DNA from 2 places in the Erwinia sp. E602 genome. Region 2 is predicted to be linked to the other one. Evidence: predicted binding sites of a transcription regulator. Region 2 holds the regulator's gene; the other holds the start of a gene.
What was found. The regulator LexA, encoded in region 2, represses DNA repair genes until DNA is damaged. The targets are predictions, from matches to a motif close to TNCTGTATGTACATACAGNA.
Positions count from the first base shown of each region.

Region 1: a site for LexA is predicted at 2,092-2,111, ahead of dinG (ATP-dependent DNA helicase DinG). Genes of this name have one in related genera too.

Region 1 is NZ_CP046582.1:3,328,787-3,334,219, reverse strand. It holds gene GKQ23_RS16835 (SDR family NAD(P)-dependent oxidoreductase) at 1-579, opposite strand, end outside; gene GKQ23_RS16830 (nuclear transport factor 2 family protein) at 576-1,013, opposite strand; gene GKQ23_RS16825 (MerR family transcriptional regulator) at 1,024-1,755, opposite strand; gene dinG (ATP-dependent DNA helicase DinG) at 2,135-4,297, shown strand; gene ybiB (DNA-binding protein YbiB) at 4,322-5,293, shown strand; gene GKQ23_RS16810 (M20 aminoacylase family protein) at 5,422-5,433, opposite strand, start outside.
Region 2 is NZ_CP046582.1:4,443,962-4,452,017, forward strand. It holds gene dnaB (replicative DNA helicase) at 1-977, opposite strand, end outside; gene GKQ23_RS22000 (quinone oxidoreductase) at 1,078-2,058, shown strand; gene pspG (envelope stress response protein PspG) at 2,296-2,526, opposite strand; gene dusA (tRNA dihydrouridine(20/20a) synthase DusA) at 2,685-3,683, opposite strand; gene zur (zinc uptake transcriptional repressor Zur) at 3,878-4,393, shown strand; gene GKQ23_RS22020 (CsbD family protein) at 4,631-4,840, opposite strand; gene lexA (transcriptional repressor LexA) at 5,485-6,093, opposite strand; gene GKQ23_RS22030 (diacylglycerol kinase) at 6,255-6,623, opposite strand; gene plsB (glycerol-3-phosphate 1-O-acyltransferase PlsB) at 6,751-8,056, shown strand, end outside.

The sequences.
Region 1 (5,433 bases), 1.1 Mb from region 2:
TGCCCGGCTGACGGTAATCATCATCGGCATCGCGAAATCATTACGCCGGGTCAGCGGGGTATCAACAAACCCCGGCAGCACCAGGCTGATGCCAATCTGCCGCCACTGCAGATCCTGCGCGAGGCTGCGGGCAAAATAGGCCAGCGCGGCCTTAGAGGCTCCGTACGCTTCCGCACGCGGCAGCGGGACCAGACCGGCGGTCGAGCCGACCAGCGCCACCCGGCTGCCGGCGGCCATCTGTGGCAGCAGCACCTCAAGGCAGTTGACCGGGCCGATAAAGTTGGTCTGCATCACCCGCTGGACTTTGGCCGCTTCCACCACGCCGTTGTCGAGGTACTCGCAGCTGCCCGCGCAGAGGATCACCAGCTCCGCCGTGCGGCCCTCTAACGCCGCGTGGGTATCGGCCAGATCGGTCATATCAAACAGGCACAGATCGATGCCCGGATGGCGGGCGGTCAGTGTCGCCAGCCGCTGCGCGTCGCGCCCGCAGGCGGTGACCTGCCAGCCGTCGGCAGCGTAGTCCAGCGCCAGCTGGTGGCCAATGCCGGAGCTGGCCCCGGTAATCAGTACACGATTCATGGTCGTAACCGCCGCTTAATCAGCCCGGTTACCGTCCCCAGTAGCGGCAGCCTGTCGTACAGCATCGCGCCCAGGTCGTAGTAATCCTGCTGGAAGTGAATTTTGTCATCGGTAAACTTCAGGTAGCTGCTGCCCTCCAGCTGCTGCGCGGCACCGCGCTGCAGGGCGGGGTGGGCAAAGTCCATCCGCCATAGCAGCAGTGCGTCATCGTCAAACTGACGGGCTAAGGTGACGTCAAACCGGCAGTAGCGCAGGTTTTTCAGCAGGCTGGCGAAGTAGTGTTCCAGCTGCGGCAGACCCTGGTGTACGCCCACCGGATCGCGCAGGCAAATCTCAGGATGATAAATCTCTGCCAGTTCTGACAGAGGGCGAGCGTCCAGCGACCGGTAAAAACTCACCAGCCGATCGAGTGTGGCCTGCTGCAACTGCGACATGGTTCACCCCTTACTCTCCGTGCCAGGCGATAAGGAACCCCTGTTCCTGCCACCAGGTCAACTGCTCCTGCTGACGCTTGGTTAACGGTTTACCGGTATAAACGAAAATCTGCTGGCCGGGGAACAGCTCCGGCCGCGGCGAATCCAGCGGTTCAGCCAGCACGTCGATGCGCCAGCCCTGTTGCGACAGCCGCCAGGCTTCCAGCCACAGGCGGGTACGATCCTCGTTACCCCAGCCGATCAGCAGCGCGTTATTGCCGGCGCGCTTGCGCGACCCGGCAAGGCAGAAGGTGACGTAGTCAATCAGCGCGCCGTCCAGCAGGCTGCACAGCGCACGTGCGGTGTTTTGATCGAGGTTCAGCCGCTGGCGGATCGGCACGTAGACCCGATCGATCATCTCAGCTGCCGGGTTCTCACGGCCGGTGGCGGCGATTTTTGCCCGCAGTTTTGCCGGCCGGACGGTGCGCAGAACGGTCAGGATCTCCTCCTGCAGCGCCCCCCATCCATCATCAAGGCTGATATTTTCGCCATCGAGCAGTGCCTTAACCTTACCGACCGGTACGCCGCTGCCGATCCAGCGCTTGATCTCTTCAATGCGCTGAATGTCGTCTTCATCAAACTGACGGTGGCCGCCTTCCGTGCGTTGAGGTTTAAGCAGGCCATAGCGACGCTGCCAGGCGCGCAGCGTAACCGGATTGATGCCGCAGCGTTCGGCAACGTCGCCGATGCTGAATAAGGTCATGGATTACCTCTTGAAGCTTAAAGAACAGTGAACAACCTAACCAATTATAGCAGTCTGTACAATAAATTTATTGGTGTACAACTTGTAAAGAATCTGAAAAACGCCTTAGCCGGTCTTTCGCCACGCGATATTCACGATAATTCACGCACCTGTACCGGCTCTCCTGCGGCGGCCGTGCGCGCCAGTGCGTCAGCCTGCGGCGCTACGCTGTTGAGCAGAAAAGAGTATACCCACCGGCGTTTTGCAGGCTGTATACCGGTGCACTCTGCCGGTCCCCGGCGGTCATCTTTAGCGGCGTGCCGCAGGAATCGTTTTTCAGGGCTGACGCGGTGGCGATACTGTGTAAAAATACAGCCCTGTTTCATCAATAGTGGTTGTTATGGCGTTAACTGCCGCGTTAAAAACGCAAATCGCCGGGTGGTACAAAGCCCTGCAACAGCAAGTTCCTGATTTTATCCCCCGTGCACCGCAGCGGCAGATGATTGCCGAAGTGGCAAAAACGCTCTCCGGGGAGGAGGGGCGGCACCTGGCGATCGAAGCGCCGACCGGGGTGGGTAAAACCCTCTCTTACCTGATCCCCGGCATCGCCGTTAGCCGCGCGGAAGAGAAACCGCTGGTGGTCAGCACCGCCAACGTGGCGCTGCAGGATCAGATCTACAGCAAGGATCTGCCGCTGCTGAAGAAGATTATCCCCGATCTGCGCTTCACCGCGGCCTTTGGCCGTGGCCGCTATGTCTGTCCGCGCAACCTGTCGGCGCTCTCCACCGACGAGCAGCAGCAGGGCGATCTGCTGCTGTTTCTCGACGACGAGATGACCGCCAGCAAGGCCGAGCGCGCCGTCTGCAGCGAGCTGCAGAAATCGCTCGATCGCCATCAGTGGGACGGCCTGCGCGATCACTGCGCGGAGAATATTGAAGACTCGCTGTGGCAGCGGCTGAGCACCGATAAGGCCAACTGTCTCGGCAGCAACTGCCACTGGTTCCGCGAATGCCCGTTTTACGTGGCGCGGCGAGAAATTGAGGATGCCGACGTGGTGGTCGCCAACCACGCGCTGGTGATGGCGGCGCTGGAGACCGAGTCGGTGCTGCCGCCGCCGAAAAACCTGCTGCTGGTGCTCGACGAAGGCCACCACCTGCCGGAGGTGGCGCGCGACGCGCTGGAGATGAGCGGCGAAATCACCCCCGGCTGGAATACCCTGCAGCTCGACCTGTTCTGCCGGCTGGTGGAGCAGTGCATGGCGCAGTTCCGCCCGAAACGACCGCCGCCGCTGGCCAGCCCGGAACGGCTGAAGGGCCACTGCGAAGAGGTCCGCGAGCAGCTGCAGATGCTGTCGCAGATCCTCGGCCTGTGGCTGCCGCCGGAGGGCCAGGAGGGCGAACACCGCTTTGAGATGGGGCTGCTGCCGGAAGAGGTGCTGACCATCTGCATGCGGCTGTTTAAGCTGACCGACGCGCTGCGCGGGCTGGCGGAAGGGCTGATGAACGATCTCAGCGAAAAGAGCGGCCAGTATGACGTGGTGCGCCTGCACCGCACGCTGCTGCAGATCAACCGCGCGCTGGGCTGGTTTGAGGCCGGCAGCAAGCTGTGGCGGCTGGCCTCGCTGGAACAGGCCTCCGGCGCGCCGGTGTCGAAATGGGTGACGCGCGAGGTGCGCGACGGCGCGGCGCATCTGCTGTTCCACTGCGCCGGCATCCGCGTCAGCGAGCAGCTGGAAAAACTGCTGTGGCGTAAAATTCCTCACGTGGTGGTCACCTCGGCAACGCTGCGTTCGCTGAACAGCTTCCAGCGGCTGCAGGAGATGTCCGGGCTCAGCGAGCGGGCGGACGACCGCTTTGTGGCGCTCGACTCGCCGTTTAACCATCGCGATCAGGGCAAGCTGGTGATCCCTGAGATGCGCTTCGAACCGCAGCTGGCCAACGAGGTGCAGCACCTGGCCGAAATGGCGCACTTTTTCCGCGACCAGATTAAACAGGGCGCGCACAAAGGCATTCTGGTGCTGTTTGCCAGCGGCCGGGCGATGCAGCAGTTTATCGCCTACCTGCCGGAGCTGCGGCTGACCATGCTGGTGCAGGGCGATAAACCCCGACCTTTGCTGGTTGCGCTGCACCGCAGGCGGGTAGAGGAGGGAGAGACCAGCATTCTGGTCGGGCTGCAGTCCTTCGCCGAGGGGCTGGATCTGAAAGGCGATCTGCTCTCCCAGGTACATATCCATAAAATTGCCTTTCCCCCGGTGGACAGTCCGGTTATTTTGACCGAAGGGGAATGGCTGAAGAGCCTGAAGCGCTATCCGTTTGAGGTGCAGAGCCTGCCGAGCGCGTCGTTTAATCTGATCCAGCAGGTCGGGCGGCTGATCCGCAGCCACCAGTGCTTTGGCGAGATCGTGATTTACGACCGCCGGCTGCTGAGCAAAAGCTACGGCGCGCGCCTGCTGGGGGCGCTGCCGGTGTTTCCTATCGAGCAGCCGCCGATGCCGGCGGGAGAGCTGCCGAAAGCCGTGACCCCCGCGCCGAAGAAGCGCGCCGCGCCGTACCGCCGGCGATAATCGTAACCCTGAGTGAGCCGATGCATGGAATATAACAAGATTATTAAAGAGGTCGGGCGCGGCAAGAACCATGCGCGTGACATTGACGCAGAAAGCGCCGCTGAGCTGTACCGCCTGATGCTGGCCGGTGAAGTGCCGGAGCTGGAGCTGGGGGCGATCCTGATCGCCCTGCGCATTAAAGGCGAAGGCGAGGAGGAGATGCTCGGCTTCTACCGTGCGATGCAGGAGCAGATGCCGCGCCTGACGCCGCCGGCGCATCTGCCGATGCCGGTGGTGATCCCCAGCTATAACGGCGCGCGCCGCCAGGGCAACCTGACGCCGCTGCTGGCGCTGCTGCTGCAGGCGCTCGGCTTCCCGGTGCTGGTCCACGGCGTCAGCAACGACGCCACCCGCGTGACCAGCGAGGCGGTGTTCCGTGAGCTGGGCATCGCCTCCCTGACTACCCCCGAACAGGTGCAGCAACGGCTGGACCACGGCCAGCTGGCGTTTATTACCATTGACCATCTGTGCCCGCCGGTGGCCCGCCAGCTGGACCTGCGCTGGCGGATGGGGGTGCGTAACAGCGCCCATACGCTGGCCAAGCTGGCCACGCCGTTCGCCGAGGACGCCGCGCTGCGCCTCGCCAGCGTTTCCCACCCGGAATATATTCCGCGGGTGGGCAAGTTTTTCAGCGCGGTGGGCGGGCGCGGGCTGCTGCTGAACGGCAGCGAAGGGGAAGTCTATGCCAGCCCGCAGCGCTGCCCGTCGGTCAGCCTGATCCACGGCGAGCAGCCGGAACAGCTGCTGTCGCGCCAGGAGGAGGTGACGCTGGCGGCGGGCGAACTGCCGGCGGCGAAGGATGCGGCGACCACCGCGGCGTGGATTACGCGCTGCCTGCAGCGCGAGGTGCCGGTGCCGCAGTCGCTGCGCCTGCAGGTCGCCTGCTGCTATCTGGCGACCGGCCGGGCGGTGGATCTCGACGGCGCGCTGGGGCAGATTGCCAGCGCCGGATATTGATACCGCAAGGGCTGCGCCAGCGCTGGCCGATCGAGGTCAGCCAGAGGTTGCGCCACATCTGCTGGCCTGCCGGGAGCAGTGGCGTTATTGACGGCCCGGCGCAGGACTGCTCACCGGGTGTGGCACGCTCAGCCGATCGG
Region 2 (8,056 bases):
CGGGAGCGCACCTCGGTCGGGGTCAGGCCGGAGGAGTCATCGATAAACATGTTCTTCTTCTCCAGCAGGATGCCCATGGTGCTGGAGATACGCGCCCAGTCCTCGTCATCAAGCTGGCCGGTACGGATTTTGGTCTGATCGACGCGCGACAGCGAGGCCAGCATACGCATCATGATCTGCTCGCCGGGCATCTCGAGGCTGAAGATCAGCACCGGTTTCTCCTGCAGCATCGCCGCGTTTTCACACAGGTTCATGGCGAAGGTGGTTTTCCCCATCGACGGACGGGCGGCGACGATAATCAGATCCGAACGCTGCAGGCCGGCGGTCTTTTTATTCAGATCCTGGTAGCCGGTATCCACCCCGGTGACGCCGTCGTGCGGCGTCTGGTACAGCGACTCGATGCGCGAGATGGTAGCTTCGAGGATCTGATCGACGCTTTTCGGCCCTTCATCCTTGTTGGCGCGGTTTTCGGCGATCTGGAACACCCGCGACTCGGCCAGATCCAGCAGATCTTCGCTGCTGCGCCCCTGCGGATCGTAACCGGCATCGGCGATTTCGTTAGCCACGGCGATCATTTCACGCACCACCGCGCGCTCGCGCACGATATCGGCGTAGGCACCGATGTTGGCGGCGCTCGGGGTGTTTTTCGACAGTTCGGCCAGATAGGCAAAGCCGCCCACCAGGCTCAGCTCACCTTTGGTTTCCAGCGACTCAGAGAGGGTGATCAGGTCGATCGGTTTGCCCAGTTCCAGCAGGCGCTGCATTTCGCCGAAGATCGTGCGGTGCGGACGGCTGAAGAAATCTTTCGCCACCACGCGCTCCGAGACGTTATCCCAGCGTTCGTTATCCAGCATTAAACCGCCCAACACCGATTGCTCGGCTTCCAGCGAGTGCGGCGGCAGCTTGAGGCCTTCCATCTGTCGGTCGCGGGGCTCGCGGTTTTCCCAGGATTTGTTGGTGGGTTTATTTCCTGCCATAGTGATGCAATTACCGAAAATCGTGTGAGGGGACGGGCAAGTATACCCGTTTGCACCCTTTCCGTCCTCCTCCATTCAGACGCAATCCACAGGAGCTATGATGGCAAAACGTATAGAGTTTCATCAGCACGGCGGTCCGGACGTGCTGCAGCTGGTGAACGTCGATCCGCGCGATCCCGCCGCCGGCGAAGTGCAGGTTGAGAACAAGGCGATCGGCATTAACTACATCGATACCTACATGCGCAGCGGGCTCTATCCATCATCGCTGCCGGCGGCGCTGGGCAGCGAGGCGGCGGGTATTGTTACCCGCGTCGGGCCGGGGGTGGAGGTGCTGAAGGTCGGCGACCGCGTGGTTTACGCCCAGTCCGCGCCGGGTGCCTACAGCGAGGTGCATAACGTGGCGGTGGATAAGCTGGCGCTGCTGCCGGACGCCATCTCCTTCGAACAGGCAGCTGCCTCATTCCTCAAGGGGCTGACGGTTCACTACCTGCTGCGCCAGACCTATGTGATTCAGCCGGACGAAGCCTTTCTGTTCCACGCCGCTGCCGGCGGCGTCGGGCTGATCGCCTGCCAGTGGGCGAAGGCGCTCGGCGCACGGCTGATCGGCACGGTGGGTTCCGCTGAAAAGGCCGAACGGGCGCTGCAGGCCGGTGCCTGGCAGACCATCAACTACCGCGAAGAGGACATTGCCGCGCGCGTCAGCGAGCTGACCGGTGGCAAGAAACTGCGCGTGGTGTATGACTCGGTAGGGAAAGATACCTGGGAAGCCTCGCTGGACTGCCTGCAGCGCCGCGGCCTGATGGTCAGCTTTGGCAACGCCTCCGGCCCGGTGACCGGCGTTAACCTGGCGATCCTCAACCAGAAAGGCTCGCTGTACGTGACTCGCCCGTCGCTGAACGGCTATATCACCACCCGCGAAGCGCTGGCGCAGGCCAGCAACGAGCTGTTCTCGCTGATCGCCAGCGGCGCGATCAATGTTGACGTGCCCGAGTCGCAGAAGTTTGCCCTCGCCGATGCGCAGCAGGCGCACCGCGCGCTGGAGAGCCGCAGCACCCAGGGCTCCAGCCTGCTGATCCCCTGAGCCGCAGGCATAAAAAAAAGAGCCTCCTTGCGGAGGCTCTTTTTTGTTTCTTATTTTATTTTTTGTTTTCGCACTGGTTGTAGGGTCAGCGGCGATGAAGTCGTTTTGATTCAGTGCAGGCATCCTGACAGAAACAGGATGTAAAAAATATGTTTTATTGCCGATCGCGTCCGCCAATGTGCCACGATGTGATCCACTCCGCATTAGCTAAGCCCGCACCGCCAGGCCGGGTTGATTTCAGCGTAAGAAACGGTCACGCCGCGCCGAATCGGGTTTGAAAAAGGTGCGGTACAGCCAGACGGCGGCCAGCGCCAGCAGCAGCCACGGCAGCAGTTTGATCACCATGGCAAACAGCCCGCCGACAAACATCACCAGCGTCGCCACCGCCAGCGCCGCCAGGATGCCCAGCAGCGAAATACCGGTCAGCAACAGCATCATAAAAAAGCCAATGACAAACAGGATCTCCAGCATGTTGCTCTCCACAGAAACAGGGGGTATAGCGGGATATTACAAGAAGCGTGCCAGGTTGGGGGAATGCGTAACTAACTGAATTCTCTGGGCAGGGATGACCAGGACAGCGGTTGCCCTGGTCAATTTAACGAAGGTGTGGTCAAAAAATCAGGCGATTACTCAACGTCCGCCGGCACGCGGTCAGCCACCAGCGCGAGGGCTTTCTCCACCACGTCGACGCCGGCGCCGGGCTTGTGCGCGTTCTCACTCAGGTAACGACGCCACTGGCGCGCGCCGGGAATGCCCTGGAACAGGCCAAGCATATGCCGCGTTACGTGGCCGAGGTAAGTGCCCTGCGACAGCTCCTGTTCGATGTAAGGGTACATGGCGCGCACCACGGCGATCGGATCCGCCGCCGGCCCGTCGCAGCCAAACAGTTCGCGATCCACCTGCGCCAGCAGGATCGGGTTCTGGTAGGCTTCGCGCCCCATCATCACCCCGTCCAGATGCTGCAGATGGGTTTTCGCTTCTTCCAGCGTCTTCACGCCGCCGTTAATCGCCAGCGTCAGCTGCGGGAAGTCGCGCTTCAGCTGATACACGCGCGGGTAGTCCAGCGGCGGGATTTCGCGGTTCTCTTTCGGGCTGAGGCCGGAGAGCCAGGCCTTGCGGGCGTGGATGATAAAGGTGTCGCAGCCGCCCTGCTCCGCCACCGTGCGGATAAAGTCACAGAGGAATTCGTAGCTGTCCTGCTCGTCGATGCCAATACGTGTTTTCACCGTCACCGGGATCGACACCACGTCGCGCATCGCCCTGATGCCGTCGGCCACCAGCTGCGCTTCGCCCATCAGGCAGGCACCAAAGCGACCGTTCTGCACGCGATCGGAGGGGCAACCAACGTTGAGGTTGACCTCGTTATAGCCGCGCTGTTCGGCCAGCTTCGCACACTGTGCCAGCGCCGCCGGATCGCTGCCGCCGAGCTGCAGCGCGATCGGCTGCTCTTCCGGGCTGAAGGCCAGATAGTCGCCCTTGCCGTGAATAATTGCACCGGTGGTAACCATCTCGGTGTAGAGCAGCGTCTGGCGGGTCAGCTGGCGGTGGAAGTAACGGCAGTGACGGTCGGTCCAGTCAAGCATCGGGGCAATCGAAAAGCGGTGTGCAGGGAATTTTTCAGTCATGAAACGCGCAAACTCTGTAGCAAAAGGGGTGACGATATTGTGCGCAATGATAGCACGCTGGTGGACAGGGATATAGCGTTCAGGCGCGGTTTGCCCGCCACGCCAGGCGGACGGTGGCAGCAGCGGTATGCAAACTCGGCGTTTTAGCACAGACGTGATAAAATAACGTTTCAGTCTGGCCTGAGGAGGGAATAATGAACACCACGACTACAGAAAATATCCTGACGCAGGCGGAAGTCATTTGTCAGCAGCGCAGCGTGCGCCTGACGCCACAGCGGCTGGAAGTGCTGCGCCTGATGAGCGTGCAGAACGGCGCGATCAGCGCCTACGATCTGCTGGACCTGCTGCGCGAGTCCGAGCCGCAGGCCAAGCCACCGACCGTCTATCGCGCGCTGGATTTCCTGCTGGAACAAGGCTTTATTCACCGCGTAGAGTCAACCAACAGTTACGTAGTCTGCCACCATTTCGAAGAGCACTCCCACACGTCGGCGATGCTGATTTGCGATCGCTGTGGGTCGGTGAGCGAACAACATGCCGACGGCGTTGAGGCGATCCTGACATCGCTGGCGCTGAAAACCGGCTTCACGCTGGGCCACAGCGTGATTGAAGCGCATGGCTTCTGCTCGGGCTGCGCGGAGATTGAAACCTGCTCTCACCATGAGGCCTGCGATCACGATCACAGCGCACCGGCGAAAAAACGCGGACGTTGAGTTCAGTGCTCCTGCATGCCGGGTGCGGATGCGATCGCTGACAGGGTTACCTGTAGGATAAACGGGATATTTCTGCAGGCAGGTCTGTTGAAGAGAAAACGGGGTTAATGGCGACAGAGCTGTAGCCAGTACAGTAACGGGTCACTACTCAGTGAGTCAGGGGATCTGTTACGGGGTTGGTGAGAGTTGGCACGATCCTTGTGCCTGGGGTAGGAGCCCAATTCTCAGAGGCAGAGATTACCAGCGGTGATCGTTGCGGGTTTCCCAGTCCTTCAGTTCTTTTTCGGCCTGATCTTTCTGGTAGCCGTAACGTTCCTGAATTTTTCCGACCAGCTGATCGCGTTTACCTTCCACGACCGTCAGGTCGTCGTCGGTCAGCTTGCCCCACTGTTCTTTCACTTTACCTTTGAACTGCTTCCAGTTACCGCTCGCTTCGTCTTTATTCATCATATAACTCCCTCAGCTTAGGTTTAGAACAGCCTTTAGCGTATTCGTCTTGTAAGTGCGCCTGATTACCAGATAAAAATCTGGATTAGCGCTGAACACAGAGTTAATTATAGTAGAAACGCGCGGATATGCGCTGAGTGGACGATTAAAAGATAAAATCGGCTCTCCTGCAGGCAGAAAACCGATAAAAGTGAATGTAAATCAGAGACTAAGACTGGGCATCACGTAAGTAACTAAATATTTCCATTATCGTTCAGCGCTGAACCAGGTGCCCCGCCGCCAGTGACGCCGCCAGATCGCCCACAGCGCCAGCCGCCAGCCGCCAGCCGCCAGAGCTGCTTATCGGCAACGGAAAGTAGTTTCATATTGGAGCGGTATCCTTGCCTGTGCGGAACCTGTATCTGGAACTTCACCTGTCACTGCCTGTCGACCTCTGACGGGCTGGACGCGTTCGCCGGGTCACAGGCATCGATCGGTCAGGGCTATATATCAGCACGTCAGCACGTCAGCACAAAGGATATGATCGGTAAGATTGCTGATTCAGGCAGGCTGTCATGCAGCAGGAAAGCGTGCGCAGGAATTCAAAGGGGAAATGCGCAGCGGCGGGGAGGAGGCCGCTGCGTGATGAGCCGTGGTGGGTCGCGCTACTGCCAGTTGCCGTTGCGGATCACGCCCACGGCCAGGCCTTCGATGGTGAGCGTCTGCTCACGCAGGTCGACCACGATCGGCTGGAAGTCCGGGTTTTCCGGCAGCAGCTGCACGGTGTTGCCCTGCTTCTTCAGACGTTTTACCGTCACTTCATCGTCGATACGCGCCACGACCACCTGGCCATTGCGCACGTCTTCGGTCTTGTGTACCGCCAGCAGGTCACCGTCGAGAATACCGATGTCGCGCATCGACATACCGCTGACGCGCAGCAGGAAGTCCGCGCTCGGTTTGAACATTTCCGGGTCCACCTGATAGTGCCCTTCAATATGCTCTTCCGCCAGCAGCGGTTCACCGGCTGCCACGCGGCCGATCAGCGGCAGGCCGTTGACCTCTTCCATCATCAGGCGAATGCCGCGCGAGGCGCCGGAGACGATCTCAATCACGCCTTTACGCGCCAGCGCTTTCAGGTGCTCTTCGGCGGCATTGGGGGAACGGAAGCCGAGCTGCGAGGCAATTTCTGCCCGCGTCGGTGGCATACCGGTCTGGTTAATATGGTCGCGAATCAGGTCATAGACCTGCTGCTGCCGTGCCGTTAATGCTTTCATCCCGCCCCCTGGTTGTTTATACAGTCGACTGTGAGTATATACAGCTATTTCGCCCTTGGGAACCCAAACCCGCCCCGCTGGCGATCAATTTTGCATCAGAGGGGCGTTGCAGAGGTCAGCTGGCGCACTTTCGCCGCATGAAAGTGCCTTTTTTGGATAACTCATTGCAGATTCGGCAGTAACAACATGGCCCAGACAGCGATTGCCAGTAAGATGCTCAGCAGGACGGCGGCGGAGCCCATATCTTTTGCGCGCCCGGCCAGCGGATGCATTTCACTGCCGATGCGGTCCACCACCGCCTCAATCGCGCTGTTGAGAACTTCGACGATAATCACCAGCACCACCGAACCGATCAGCAGTACGCGCGTGACGGCATCAACATCCAGCCAGCAGGCCACCGCCACCGCGATAATCGCCGCGATCGCTTCCTGGCGAAAGGCCGCTTCATGCTGCCAGGCGGCGCGTAATCCTTGCCACGAATAACCGGCTGCTTTTACGATTCGTGTCAGGCCGGTGGCGTTATTTGCCATAATCAGGGAACCCTTTGAGAAGTTTGACGTCGGAGACGGGTGTAGCACAATTTGCAACACCACAGATTCTGTTGGCGCTTTCTGGTATGCTTGCGGCGCTTTGCTAACAAGAGGCTTCATGTTGTCTATGTCAGGTTGGCGTAATTTATATTATAACCTTTTGAATCTGCCAGTTAAATTTCTGGTAAAGAGTAAGGCAATTCCGGCCGAGCCGGTTGCTGAGCTCGGGCTCGATACGTCGCGCCCTATTATGTATGTGCTGCCTTATGATTCAAAGGCCGATCTCCTGGCGCTGCGTGAGCAGTGTCGCAAACAGGAGCTGCCGGATCCGCTGCAGCCGCTGGAGATCGATGGCACCCTGTTGCCGCGTTATGTGTTTATCCATGACGGCCCGCGCCTGTTCCCTTACTACGTGCCAAACCCGGATTCGGTCAAGCTGTTCCATGACTATCTGGACCTGCACCGCAGCCATCCTGACCTTGATGTGCAGATGGTGCCGGTGTCGGTGATGTTTGGCCGTGCGCCGGGACGCGAGGTGCAGGGCGAAAGCCAGCCGCATCTGCGGGTGCTGAACGGCATTCAAAAATTCTTTGCGGTGCTGTGGCTGGGGCGCGACAGCTTCGTGCGCTTCTCGCCGATGGTCTCGCTGCGCCATATGGCCACCGAGCACGGCACGGATAAAACCATCGCTCAGAAGCTGGCCCGCGTGGCGCGTATGCATTTCGCCCGCCAGCGCCTGGCGGCGATCGGCCCGCGTCTGCCGGTGCGTCAGGACCTGTTTAACAAGCTGCTGCAGTCGAAAGCCATCGCCAAGGCGGTGGAAGACGAGGCGCGCAGCAAGAAAATCTCCCATGAGAAGGCCCAGCAGAACGCCATCGAACTGATGGAAGAGGTGGCGGCCGACTTCTCCTATGAGGCGATCCGCCTGACCGACCGCATTATGGGCTGGACCTGGAGCAAGCTTTACCAGGGGATCAACGTCAACGGCGGTGAGCGCGTACGCCAGCTGGCGCAGGACGGCCACGAGATCGTCTACGTGCCGTGCCACCGCAGCCATATGGATTACCTGCTGCTCTCCTACGTGCTCTATCACCAGGGGCTGGTGCCGCCGCATATCGCGGCCGGAATTAACCTGAACTTCTGGCCGGCCGGGCCGATTTTCCGCCGGCTGGGGGCGTTCTTTATCCGTCGCACCTTTAAGGGCAATAAACTCTACTCGACGGTATTCCGCGAATACCTCGGCGAGCTGTTTACCCGCGGCTATTCGGTGGAGTACTTCGTGGAGGGCGGACGCTCACGCACCGGCCGCCTGCTCGATCCGAAAACCGGCACGCTGTCGATGACCATTCAGGCGATGCTGCGCGGCGGCAACCGGCCAATCACCCTGGTGCCGATCTATATTGGCTACGAGCACGTGATGGAAGTAGGTACCT